3 regions of the Arthrobacter sp. Y3222053 genome follow, and region 1 is predicted to be linked to each of the others. Evidence: predicted binding sites of a transcription regulator. Region 1 holds the regulator's gene; each other region holds the start of a gene.
The links. The regulator HrcA, encoded in region 1, represses chaperone genes, less so after heat shock. The targets are predictions, from matches to a motif close to TTNGCACTCGNNNNNNNCGAGTGCNAA.
Positions count from the first base shown of each region.

Region 1 (4,148 bases):
GGCCGAGAAGGTCAGCGCCTCCATCTCGGGCCGCAACGTGATCACCGTGGACATCTCCTCGGATGCCTTCAAGGCCCCGTTGGACGCCGGCGTCGCCCACCGTGCGGTGCAGCAGCTGGTGTACACCGCCACAGCGGCGGCGCACAACGCAGGCCTGACCACCTACGGGCAGGAGTCCAGCGTGGTGGTCCTCGTGGACGGCAAGGCCGACTACGTGGCCTTCGGGCACGAGCCTCTGGACGGCGCCCTCACCCGCGACCCCAGCCTGACGGCACCCATCTGGATCATCGAACCCCAGCACGGGGACCGATCCGCCGGGACCGTCCATGTCAGCGGCACCGCCGTGTCCCAGGGCGCACCGCTGGCCTGGCGGGTGGACCGGTTGGCGGCGGACGGCAGGCCCGCCCCGGAGCCGACGGCCGAGGGCTTTGCGGACCTGGACGCCGAAACCGGCGACACCGGCAGCTTCAGCTTCGACGTGGAGCTGCCCCCCGGCGATTACCAGCTGCGGGTCCACCACGGCGAGGACGGCACCAATGAGGATTCCAAGCTGATCCGGGTTGCCGGCGACTAGCATGCCGGCACACGGGCTCCCGCCGGACAGGGTCCCGCGGCGCGCTCAGGCCGTATCCCAGCGACCCAGCTCGTAGGCCAGGACCGCCAGGGCCGCAGGGCCCGCGGTGGAGGAGCGCAGCACGTGCGGGCCGAGGCGCACGACGACGCCGCCGGCCTCCCGCAGCGCCTGCAGCTCCGCGGGCGAGATGCCGCCCTCCGGACCCACCACGACGGCAATCCCGCGGCTGTACCGCTCGGCGGCGGCCGCCAGCACGGCGGCCAGCGGCGCGTCCGCCTCTTCATGCAGGACCAGGACCAGGCCGACGTCGGCCAGTCGCCCGGGCAGCGCGCGGGAGGTGGCAACCTCGGCGACCTCGGGAATCCGCGCCCGCCGCGACTGCTTGGCTGCGGCCGCGGCAAGGCCCTGCCACTTGGCCCGGGCCTTTGCCGCCTTGTCGGCGTTCCAGCGGACGATGCTGCGGTCCGCCTGCCACGGAACCACCTCGTCCACGCCGAGCTCGACGGCCGATTCCACCGCCTGCAGGTCCCGGTCGCCCTTGGCCAGGGCCTGTACGAGAATGAACCGCCCCTCCGGTTCCGGCTCCTCGACCCGGGCAAGGACCTCCACCTCCAGGCGCGCCGGCGCGGCGGCAAGCACCCGTCCGGCCAGGCGCAGGCCCCGGCCGTCCGCGATGTCCACGTCCTCGCCCGCTGCCAGCCGCTTCACCGAGACCGCGTGCCGGGCCTCGGCTCCGTCAAGGACGAACGTCGCCCCCGGCGTCGCGGCGGCGACGGCGTCGGGGTCGCCGTAGAAGATCGGGCTGGTCATGGATCAGTGGTTGCCGAGGCGGTCGCGCAGCTTGGCGAAGACACCGGATCCGGAGGTCGAAAGCCGACCTTCGGCGTACTGCTCGCCGCGGAGCTCGGCCAGCCGGCGCAGCAGCTCCTCCTGCTCGGCGTCGACCTTGGTGGGGGTCTCCACCTGCAGGTGCACGTGCAGGTCTCCCCGGCCGGCTCCGCGCAGGTGGGTCACGCCCAGGCCGCGCAGCACGGTGACCTCACCGGACTGGGTGCCGGGCTTGACGGTGACCTCCCGGTCGCCGTCGAAGGTGGCCAGCGTAACGGTGGTCCCCAGCGCGGCGGCGGTCATCGGCACGGTCAGGGTCGCGTGCAGGTCGTCGCCGTCGCGGGTGAAGGTGGGGTCGGGGCTGACCCGGATCTCCACGTACAGGTCGCCCTGCGGGCCGCCGGCGGTGCCGGCCTCGCCCTGGCCGGAAAGCTGGATGCGGGTGCCGGTGGCCACGCCCGCGGGCACCCGGATGGTCAGCGTGCGGCGGCTGCGCACCCGTCCCTCCCCCGCACATTCGTGGCAGGGATCGGGGATGACGGTGCCGTAGCCCTGGCAGGTGCCGCAGGGCGCGGTGGTCATGACCTGGCCCAGGATGGAGCGGACCGAGCGCTGGACCTGGCCGGTGCCGTGGCAGATGTCGCAGGTGCGCGGGGAGGTCCCGGGCTGGCAGCAGCTGCCGTCACAGGTGGGGCAGACGACGGCCGTTTCGACGTCGATCTTCTTGTCGGTGCCGAACACGGCGTCGCGCAGGTCGATGCGGACGTTGATCAGCGCGTCCTGTCCGCGGCGGGTGCGCGACGCCGGGCCGCGCCCGCCGCCGCCGGCGCCGCCGAAGAAGGTGTCAAAGATGTCCTGGAACCCGAAGCCCTGGCCGCCGAAGCCTCCGCCGAACCCGTTATCGGTGCCGTTTTCGTTGCCGGTGGTGTCGTAGATCCGACGCTTCTCGGGGTCGGACAGGACCTCATAGGCATGGGTGACGGCCTTGAACTCGTCCGCGGCGCCGGGCGCGGTGTTCACGTCCGGGTGCAGCTTGCGGGCCAGTTTCCGGTAGGCCTTCTTGATTTCTTCTCCGGTGGCGTCCCGGGACACCCCGAGGACCTGGTAGTGGTCGCTCACTCGTTACATCGCTTCCTGTATAGCCCGCGTCCATGCGGCGCGGCTGCCGGCACCCGCACGTCGGCTGGGTGGTGCTGACCGGTCTCCATGGTGTGCACGGACGCTGTGATTGTTCAAAACCTAGTTGTTCAGGATCCTGGACAGATAGCGGGCGACGGCGCGCACCGCCGCCATGGTGTTGGGGTAGTCCATCCGGGTGGGGCCGAGCACGCCCACCTTGGCCGACGCGTCCGGTGTGTAGCCGGTAGCCACCACGGAGGCCTCCGCAAGGCTCCCGTGCTCATTCTCGCTGCCGATGCGGACCGACACGCCGCGGGCGTCCTGCTGCATTTCCGAGAGCAGACGCAGCATGACCACCTGTTCCTCGAGCGCTTCGAGGATCGGGCCGATGCTGAGCGGGAAGTCAACGGTGGAGCGGGCCAGGTTGGCGGTGCCGGCCATGACGATCCGGTCCTCGCGGTTGTTGCCCGCCAGCTGCTCCAGGCACCGGGCCAGGGCGGCGGCGGTCCGGCGCAGCCGCTCGGGAACGGTGTGCAGGCATTCGCCGAGCGGGGCCGCGAGACTGTTCAGCGGCGCTCCGGCGAGGGCGGTGAGGAAGTGCCGCCGCAGGTCCAGCAGGTCGGGTTCGACGGTCTCCGGCACCGTCAGCACCCGCTGCTCCACCCGGCCGGTGGTCGAGATGAGCACCACGAGCACCTGGGCGGGGGCCAGCAGCACGAATTCGATGTGCCGCACCTTGGCGTCACCCAGGTGCGGATACTGCACGACGGCGACCTGGCTGGTGAGCTGGGCAAGCAGCCGCACCGTGCGGTCCATGACGTCGTCGAGGTCGGTTGCGCCTTCCAGCAGGGTCTGGATGGCCCGGCGCTCGGCTCCCGAGAGGGGCTTGACGTCGGAGATCCGGTCCACGAAGAGCCGGTAGCCCTTGTCGGTGGGGATCCGTCCTGCGGAGGTGTGCGGGGCGACGATCAGCCCGTCCTCCTCGAGGGCGGCCATGTCGTTGCGGATGGTGGCGGACGAAACGCCGAGGTGGTGGCGCTCGACGAGGGCCTTGGAACCGACCGGCTCCCGGGAATGGACGTAGTCCTCGACGATGGCCCGGAGCACCTCGAGCCGGCGCGGCTCGCTCATGCGTTACCTCCTTCGTCCGTCCAGGCCGGCGGGTCCGTGGGCCGGCCGCCGGCTGCTTTAGCACTCGCAGTCTTCAAGTGCTAAGTCTAATATGAATCGGCCCCGTTGCTAGCATTGAACCGCCCCGCCCGGAAGGGCCCGGAAGCGACTGCGCCGGCAGGCTCCGTGAACCGCTCCGACAGAAGGACGCCCGTGCCCGACTATTCCCAATGGGGACCACAGGACCTCGCCGCCCCGACCCGCCGGAAGCTGCCGCAGGAACAGGCTGTTCCCGGCCTGGTCCTCGAAGACGTGCAGACCGGGTGGGTGGGTGCCGTCGTGCGGGTGGAGAAATCCGGCGGCATGCACCTGGTGGTGCTGGAGGACCGGCACGGCAAGCGCCGCTCGTTCGAGCTCGGATTCGGTTTCCTGGTGGACGGGCAGCCGGTGGAGGTGGTGCCGCCGACGCAGGCGCCGGCCCCCGCCAGGCCCGCCCGGACCGCCTCCGGCTCCGTGA
Region 1 is NZ_JBNHIA010000002.1:295,237-299,384, reverse strand. Features, by position in the region: gene AC5RUW_RS05640 (GerMN domain-containing protein) at 1-574, shown strand, start outside; gene AC5RUW_RS05635 (16S rRNA (uracil(1498)-N(3))-methyltransferase) at 620-1,384, opposite strand; gene dnaJ (molecular chaperone DnaJ) at 1,388-2,521, opposite strand; gene hrcA (heat-inducible transcriptional repressor HrcA) at 2,642-3,652, opposite strand; gene AC5RUW_RS05620 (DUF3097 domain-containing protein) at 3,845-4,148, shown strand, end outside.

Region 2 (4,148 bases), on a different contig from region 1:
GGAGACCCGGCCGAGCCAGACGTGGTAGAGCACCACCAGGACGACGGCCAGGGCCCGGAGGCCCTGCACCTCCGGTCGGTACACGCTGCGGGGTGCCGCGTCGGGATTGCCGGAGGCAGGCCGGGCTGGCGCCTGGAGCCGGGATGCGGACACGGAGGGGTCCCTTTCGGTCGGTGGACAACCTCACGAGTTTATCGGCGTGGTGCAAATCGGCCCCCGGTGCGGAGGGACCGAGAGCGCCGTCACAGGCACCGGAACCGCGGCCTGAGGACGAAAAAGTCCCCGCCCGGCGGCTGCCGGGCGGGGACTTCCTCTTCAGCGGTGTTGCTTAGTGCTGGTGGCCGTGATCGTCCGCGTCGTCGGAGGGCTTCTCCACGACGAGGGCTTCGGTGGTCAGCACCAGGGCCGCGATCGAGGCCGCGTTGCGCAGCGCCGAGCGGGTGACCTTCACCGGGTCGATGACGCCGGCGTCGATCATGTTGCCGTATTCGCCGGTCGCGGCGTTGAAGCCGTTGTTGACCTCCAGGTCGCCGACCTTGGAGACCACGACCATGCCTTCGGCCCCGGCGTTCTCGGCGATCCAGCGCAGCGGCTGGGCCAGCGCGCGGCGGACCAGGCCGACGGCGGTGGCGGCGTCGCCTTCCAGCTTGGCCACCTCCGGATCGGTGTCGAGGGCCTTCGCGGCGTGCACCAGGGCGGAACCGCCGCCGGCGACGATGCCTTCTTCGAGGGCGGCGCGGGTGGAGGACACGGCATCTTCGATGCGGTGCTTCTTTTCCTTCAGCTCCACCTCGGTGGCGGCACCCACGCGGATGACGCCGACGCCGCCGGAGAGCTTGGCCAGGCGTTCCTGCAGCTTCTCGCGGTCCCAGTCGGAGTCGGTGCGCTCCACCTCGGCGCGGATCTGGGCGACCCGCTCGGCGACGTCGGCTTCGGATCCGGCGCCGTCGACGATGGTGGTGGTGTCCTTGGTGACGGTCACGCGGCGGGCGGAGCCCAGCACCTCAAGGCCGACGGCGTCGAGCTTCAGGCCGAGGTCCGGGGACACGACCTGGGCGCCGGTCAGCACGGCGATGTCCTGCATCATGGCCTTGCGGCGGTCTCCGAAGCCCGGGGCCTTGACGGCCACGACGTTCAGGGTGCCGCGCAGCTTGTTGACCACGAGGGTGGAGAGCGCTTCGCCGTCGACGTCCTCGGCGATGATGAACAGCGGCTTGCCGGCCTGCAGGACCTTCTCCAGCAGCGGCAGGAACTCCGCCACGGAGGAGATCTTGCCGGAGTTGATGAGGATGAGCGCGTCCTCGAGGACGGCTTCCTGGCGCTCCGGGTCGGTGACGAAGTGCGGGGACAGGTAGCCCTTGTCGAACTGCATACCCTCGGTGACGACCAGGTCGGTCTGGGTCGAGGAGGATTCCTCGATGGTGATGACGCCTTCCTGGCCGACCTTCTCGAAGGCCTGGGCCAGCAGCTCGCCGATCTCCATGCTCTGTGCCGAGATGGCGGCGACGTGGGCAACCTGGTTGCCTTCGACGGCCTTGGCGTTCTCCAGCAGGCGGTTGGCGACGGCGTCCACGGACACCTCGATGCCGCGCTTCAGCGCGCCCGGGGCGGCGCCGGCGGCCACGTTGCGCAGGCCTTCCTTGACCAGGGCCTGTGCGAGCACGGTGGCGGTGGTGGTGCCGTCGCCGGCGACGTCGTTGGTCTTGGTCGCGACTTCCTTCGCCAGCTGGGCGCCGAGGTTCTCGTACGGATCCTCCAGCTCCACCTCGCGGGCGATGGTCACGCCGTCATTGGTGATGGTGGGGGCGCCCCAGGTCTTGGCGAGCACCACATTGCGGCCGCGCGGGCCCAGGGTCACCTTGACGGTGTTGGCCAGCTTGTCGACGCCGGCTTCCAGAGAGCGCCGGGCGGAGTCGTTGAACTCCAACTGCTTAGACATATGTGTCCCTTCCGAGAACTGCGTCAGAAAACCCCGGCCGCATCGGGCCGGGGTTCTCCCGTGGAACTACTTGGTGACGACAGCGAGGACGTCGCGGGCGGAAAGGATGAGGTACTCCTCGCCGCCGTGCTTGACCTCGGTTCCGCCGTACTTGGAGTAGATGACGACGTCGCCCTCGGCAACATCGACGGGGACGCGGTTGCCGTTGTCATCGACACGGCCCGGTCCAACCGCGACGACCTGCCCCTCCTGGGGCTTCTCCTTCGCGGTATCCGGGATCACCAGGCCGGAAGCGGTGGTCTGCTCGGCTTCGAGCGGACGGACAACAATACGATCCTCAAGGGGCTTGATAGAGACCGACACTCGGGCTCTCCTTTGCGTAGTTCTGCTAACGGACTGTGGACCGAAAGTTGGCGCTGGCCGTCGTCGCGGTGCCGGTTGGCGCTTCCCTTACGGAATTAGCACCCGCACAGCGGGAGTGCTAGTTGAGACTTTATGCACTGGTTAGCACTCGGTCAAGCAGAGTGCCAGCAACGGCGGCACCCCTTCGGAGCGCACATCAAGCGGGCCTCCGTCAAGCCGGAAGACGCCGGTGTCACAGAGTGGGACTGAAAGTTGCTTAGCCTTGCCTAACCCATGTAGCTTTCAACTGCGCGCACCAATTAGCAAACATTTGCGTGACCTATTCTCCGCACCGGCGGTAAGTCACCCTGAGATCCACGGAGCCCCCATGATCGCCAAGTCCCGCCTGCTGGCCGGCACCGCCCTCGTGTCCCTGCTGGCCCTGAGCGCCTGCTCCACCGAGAGCGCGTCCGCCGACGCCGAGGCATCGTCGACAACGCCGTCGACCATCTCCGTCGAGCACGAGCAGGGCACCACCGAGGTTCCCGTGAACCCCGAGACCGTCTACGCCTTCGACCTGGGCGCCCTGGACACCCTGGACGCCCTCGGCGTCGAGGTGGACGGCGTTCCGGCCGCCAACTTCCCCGGGAGCCTGTCCAAGTACGACGGCGAGGAATACGAGAAGATCGGCAGCATGAAGGAGCCGGACTTCGAGGCCATCAGCGCAGGCGCTCCGGACCTGATCATCATGTCCGGCCGCGTCGCCGACTCCTACGAGGAGCTCAGCAAGATCGCCCCGACCATCAACCTCAGCGTCTCGAACGAGGACCCGTGGGCCTCCTTCGAGGAGAACACCGAGATCCTCGGCCAGATCTTCGACAAGGAAGAGGAAGCCGCCGAGGCCCTGGCCGCCCTGGACGAGTCCGTCGAAGAGACCAAGGCGGCAGCTGCCGACGCCGGCACCGGCCTGATCGTGATGACCAGCGGCGGCGAGATGACCGCTTACGGCGCCGGCTCCCGCTTCGGCCTGATCCACGATGTGCTGGGCGTCCAGACCGCTGCGGACATCGCTTCGGACGGCAAGCACGGCGAGGCCGTGTCCTTCGAGTACATCGCCGACACCAACCCGGACCACCTGTTCGTGATCGACCGCGACGCCGCCGTCGGCCAGGCCGGCGAGGCAGCCTCCGCCGTGCTCGACAACGAACTGGTGAAGGGCACCAACGCCGCGAAGAACGGGAAGATCACCATGCTGGATTCCTCCAGCTGGTACCTGGTCGGCTACGGGCTGAACAACGTGCAGTCCCAGGTCGACACCATCCTGGAAGCCATTTCCTAGCACCCCCGCTCCCGCGGTTCCGGCCCGGCCGGGCCGGAACCGCGGCACTTCCCACGGATCGTGACATGACCGCAGCGCTCACCGCTCCCCCGACTCCGGCACCGGCCGGAGAACCGCCCAGGCCCCGCCGCTTTACCCAGGCCGGGGCCCTTGCCGTGTCCGGGCTCGCCGTCCTGGCGCTGGCCGTAGCCAGCATGTTCATCGGCGTCTCCGATGTCTCGCTGGGCGCACTGCTCGCCGGGGACGCCCATGCATGGGACATGTTCTGGATCTCCCGCCTCCCCCGGACCCTGGCCGTGGTACTGGCGGGCATGGCGCTGAGCGTGGCCGGGCTGATCATGCAGCTGATGGCCCGCAACAAGTTCGTGGAGCCCTCGACCGTCGGCACGGTGGAGTCCGCCTCCCTGGGCATCCTGGTCGTCACGGTGCTGCTTCCCGGTGCGTCCCTGTTCCTCAAGATGGGCGTCGCCTCCGTCTTCGCCATGGCCGGCACCGCCCTGTTCCTGCTCGTGCTGCGCCGAATCCCGC
Region 2 is NZ_JBNHIA010000004.1:92,187-96,334, forward strand. Features, by position in the region: gene AC5RUW_RS11710 (acyltransferase family protein) at 1-69, opposite strand, end outside; gene groL (chaperonin GroEL) at 329-1,939, opposite strand; gene groES (co-chaperone GroES) at 2,006-2,302, opposite strand; gene AC5RUW_RS11725 (siderophore ABC transporter substrate-binding protein) at 2,670-3,620, shown strand; gene AC5RUW_RS11730 (ABC transporter permease) at 3,686-4,148, shown strand, end outside.
Region 2: the regulator HrcA is predicted to act here: its motif matches at 2,444-2,470, upstream of groES (co-chaperone GroES).

Region 3 (4,148 bases), on a different contig from region 1:
AGCCCACCTCCACCAACCCGATCGCCTCGATCTTCGCGTGGACCCGTGGCCTGATGCACCGCGGCAAGCTGGACAACACCCCCGAGGTCATCAACTTCGCCGAGACCCTGGAAGACGTCGTCGTCAAGACCGTCGAGTCCGGCAAGATGACCAAGGACCTGGCCCTGCTCGTGGGCAAGGACCAGGAATGGCTCACCACCGAGGACTTCCTCGCCGCACTGGACGAGAACCTCAAGGCCCGCCTGGGCTAGATCCGACCGGATCAGTGCAACCGCGTTCGGCGCGGCCCCGCGGAAGGGGCCGCGCCGAACGGCGTTAACGCGCCCGTAACAAAGTCGCAGGCCCCCGGGTGCGGTGCCAGCATATGGGGATGCCAACGAACCAGCCTGCGGAGACCGCCCGCCGCGCCGAGGAACGCAGCGCCCGGGTGGCCGTCACGCTCTTCCCCCTGCTCATCCTGGCCGGAGGAGCGGTGGCCCTGTTCTTTCCGGATCCCTTCACAGGGCTGTCCCCGTTCATCAACCCGGGCCTGATGCTCATCATGTTCGGCATGGGCCTGACCCTGACCCTGCCGGACTTCGGGCTCGTGGTCCGCCAGCCCCTTCCCGTGCTCCTCGGAGTGCTGGCTCAGTACCTGATCATGCCCCTGCTCGGCTGGGCGATCTCCGCCGCCCTGGGACTGCCGCCGGCCCTGGCCGCCGGGGTCATTCTCGTCGGCTGCGCGCCGGGCGGCACCGCCTCCAACGTCGTGACCTACCTGGCCCGCGGCAACGTCGCCCTGTCAGTGGCCATGACGAGCGTCTCCACGCTGCTGGCCCCGCTGTTCACCCCGCTGCTCACTCTCTGGCTGGCCGGACAGTACCTGCCCGTGGATCCGGCGTCCATGGCGCTGTCGATCGTGCAGATCGTGCTGGTCCCGGTGGTCCTGGGGCTGGCCGTGCGGGCACTCCTGCCGCGGCTGGTGGACCGCGTCCTGCCCGCCCTGCCCTGGGTCTCGGTGGCAGCGATCACCTTCGTGGTGATCGCCGTCGTCGCCGGCAGCGCCGAGGCGATCTTCAGCGCCGGCCTGCTGATCCTGCTGGCCGTGGTGCTGCACAACGCGTTGGGCTATGCGCTCGGCTACGGCGCGGCCAAGGCCTTCCGGCTGCCGGTGCCGTCCCGCCGCACCATGGCGGTGGAGGTGGGCATGCAGAACTCGGGGCTGGCAGCCGGGCTGGCCAAGACCTACTTCGCCCCCGAGGCCGCGCTGCCGGGCGCGGTGTTCTCCGTCTGGCACAACGTCTCCGGCGCCCTGATGGCCGCCATCTGGCGACGCAGCGGCGCCGCCGCCCGGGTGGAGGAACCCGCTCCGCGCTGACCCCGGCGGCCGGACACGGCAGGGAGCCGGGGAAAGCATGTGCCTTCGCCCCGGCTCCCTGCCGTGATCACTGCATCAGCGTGTCAATGCGCCGATTTCCGGCCTCAGCTGCCCGACCCCGGGGTTCCGGCTGAGCCATGGCCGCCGGAGCCGCCTTCGGAGCCCCCGCCCATGGACCCGGATCCGCCGGAGGACATGCCGCTGCCCGAGGAGGAGCTGCTGCTGACCGACGCCGGTTCGCTGGTGGCCGAGCCGGAAATCGTCTCGCCGTCCTTGTAGGACGCCGAGACCTCGATCTTCCGCGGCTTGGCGCGCTCTGATACCGGGATGTGCACGCTCAGCACGCCGTTTTCGTAACGTGCGGAGATGTTGTCGATATCGATGCCCTGGCCGAGGTTCAGCTGCCGCAGGAAGGTGCCGGATTCCCGCTCGCGGGTCAGCCAGGTCGCGCCGTCAGGCACATTGATGGTCCGCTCGGCGCGGATCGTCAGCAGCTGCCCGTCCACGTCGACGTCCACGGAGCCGGGGTCGATGCCGGGCAAATCGGCGTTGAGAATGTAGTGGTCGCCCTGCCGGTACAGGTCTATGGGCATCAGCCGCAGCCGCTGGCGGGGATCCAGGAGGGCGCCCGCCATCCGGTCGAGTTCCCGGAACGGATCGAATTTCATGGCCATTGTCATCAACTCCTTGTTCACACCGCCCGCCGGTCGGGCCGGTGGTAGTTCTTAGCGCTGCAGAAGGGTCGATAACTTGAGTCCGAAGGGCTCAAGATGGCAATAACGTTAGCACTCGGGTGTGTAGAGTGCCAGACTCCGCGCCAAAAACGCCCGGCGCCGGAACGGAAATCATGCCGCGGGCCACAGATGGACCGGATCGTTGCTGTGCATGAGCTCCCGATAGCGCCGGGTCATCTCCGCCAGGGCGTCGGGGCGGTCCATTCCCTCCGCCTCCAGGGCCAGGACCGTCTCGGACTGCCACGCGGCGCCGTTGCGCTCGGTGCGGGCCCGTTCGCGGAGCACGTTCAGGTACCGGTCCACCAGGGCGTCGTCCACGCCGAGTTCGCGCAGCCCGCGCTCCGCCTCGGGTAGCAGGTGACGGAGGATCAGTTCCGCCACCGGGATCTCTCCGATGCCCGGCCAGTACACCGACGCCGCCAGTCCGCGCCGGGCGCAGGCCAGGAAGTTCTCGGTGGCGGTCTTGAATGCCATGCGCGTCCACAGGGGTCGCTCCGAGGTTCGCATCACCTGCATCAGCCCGTAGAAGAAGGCCGCATTCGCCACCACGTCCAGGACCGTCGGCCCGGCCGGCAGCACCCGGTTCTCCAGCCGGAGGTTCGGCACCCGGCCCCCCGGGTCGTAGATCGGCCGGTTCCAGCGGTACACGGTTCCGTTGTGCAGCCTCAGTTCCGGCAGCAGGGGAGCCCCCGCCTCCGTGTGGACGCCGGAGTTGTCTGAGAGCTCGGGCAGGAGGGCGGGAAAATAGCGGACGTTTTCCTCGAACAGGTCGAAGATCGAGGTGATCCACCGTTCGCCGAACCAGACCCGGGGGCGGACGCCCTGATTGCGCATCTCCGGAGGGCGGGTGTCGATGGCCTGCTTGAACAGCTCGATGCGCGTCTCCTGCCAGAGCAGGCGCTCCAGGAAAACCGGAGAGTTGGCGGCCAGCGCCACTTGGGGAGCGGCGATCACCTGAGCCGCGTTCCATGCCGGTGCGAACTCCTCCGGCCGCAGCTCCAGGTGCAGCTGGACCGAGGTGCAGGCAGCCTCGGGCGCGATGCTCGCGGCATAGAAGGACAGGGTTTCCGGTCCGGTCAGGTTCAGCAGCACGTCCTCGCCGCGGGCCTGGAGCACGGAGGTGTTGAGGGCGGCGTAGCGGTGGCCGCTGCTGAGCCATTCATCCGTCGTGAGGATTTCAGGCCTGAGGGTAGGCAGGATGCCCACCATCAGGATCCCCGTCTCCAGGCCCGACGCCTGCTCCTCGGCCCGGTTCAGCTGACTCCGCAGGCTGTCCTCGAGGCGCTGCAGTCCGTCACCGGCGATCCCGAGGGCCGGGTGGTTCATCTCGATGTTGAAGGCGCCGATCTCCGTCTGGAAGGCGGGATCGGCGATACGGTCCAGGACGGCGTCGTTGCGCATGGCGGGGGAGCCGTCCTTGTTGATGAGGTTCAGCTCCAGCTCAAGCCCGATGCAGGCCGAATCCGCGAACTCTGCCGTGCCCAGGAACCTGGCAAAGCGGTCGAGGTTCTCCAACAGCCGCTGCCGGTACCGGGTCCGCTGCTCACGGCTGAATTCCCTGCTGTTGACTTCCGCGCCCATGGATGAAGATAACCACGGCGGATAGGGGATGTATAGCGTTCCGGGAACCGGAAATACACCGTCGCGTTCCGGTCAACACCCGCCCCGCGAGGAGCAGCGCAGACCGCTTGGAGGGCCAGGGATCAAGGGGAGCGAGTTGCCCGGATGATCATAAGTGTGCTTATGATCATCCCACCGGAACATCGGAATCCCAGATGCAGTCGTTTGACGAGAAAGGGCGAAGATGACAGAGAACGCCAATCCCGGCCAGGGAAGCCACGCAGCGGCACCGCTGCCGGCAGATACCACTGATGGCGCCGAAGGCCAGTCCCGCACCGAAGCCGTGAAGCAGCAGGCCGACGCCGCGAAGGCGCAGGCCGGCGACGTCGCCCAGCACGCTGCGGACAGCGCCCAGCAGGTTGCCTCCACCGCCAAGGAACAGGCGGCGGAAGTCGCCTCCGAGGTGAAGACCAACGCCAGGGACCTATATGACCAGG
Region 3 is NZ_JBNHIA010000003.1:377,935-382,082, reverse strand. Features, by position in the region: gene AC5RUW_RS09810 (NADP-dependent isocitrate dehydrogenase) at 1-251, shown strand, start outside; gene AC5RUW_RS09805 (bile acid:sodium symporter family protein) at 371-1,357, shown strand; gene AC5RUW_RS09800 (Hsp20/alpha crystallin family protein) at 1,462-2,031, opposite strand; gene AC5RUW_RS09795 (glutamate-cysteine ligase family protein) at 2,203-3,672, opposite strand; gene AC5RUW_RS09790 (hypothetical protein) at 3,896-4,148, shown strand, end outside.
Region 3: the regulator HrcA is predicted to act here: its motif matches at 2,140-2,166, upstream of AC5RUW_RS09800 (Hsp20/alpha crystallin family protein).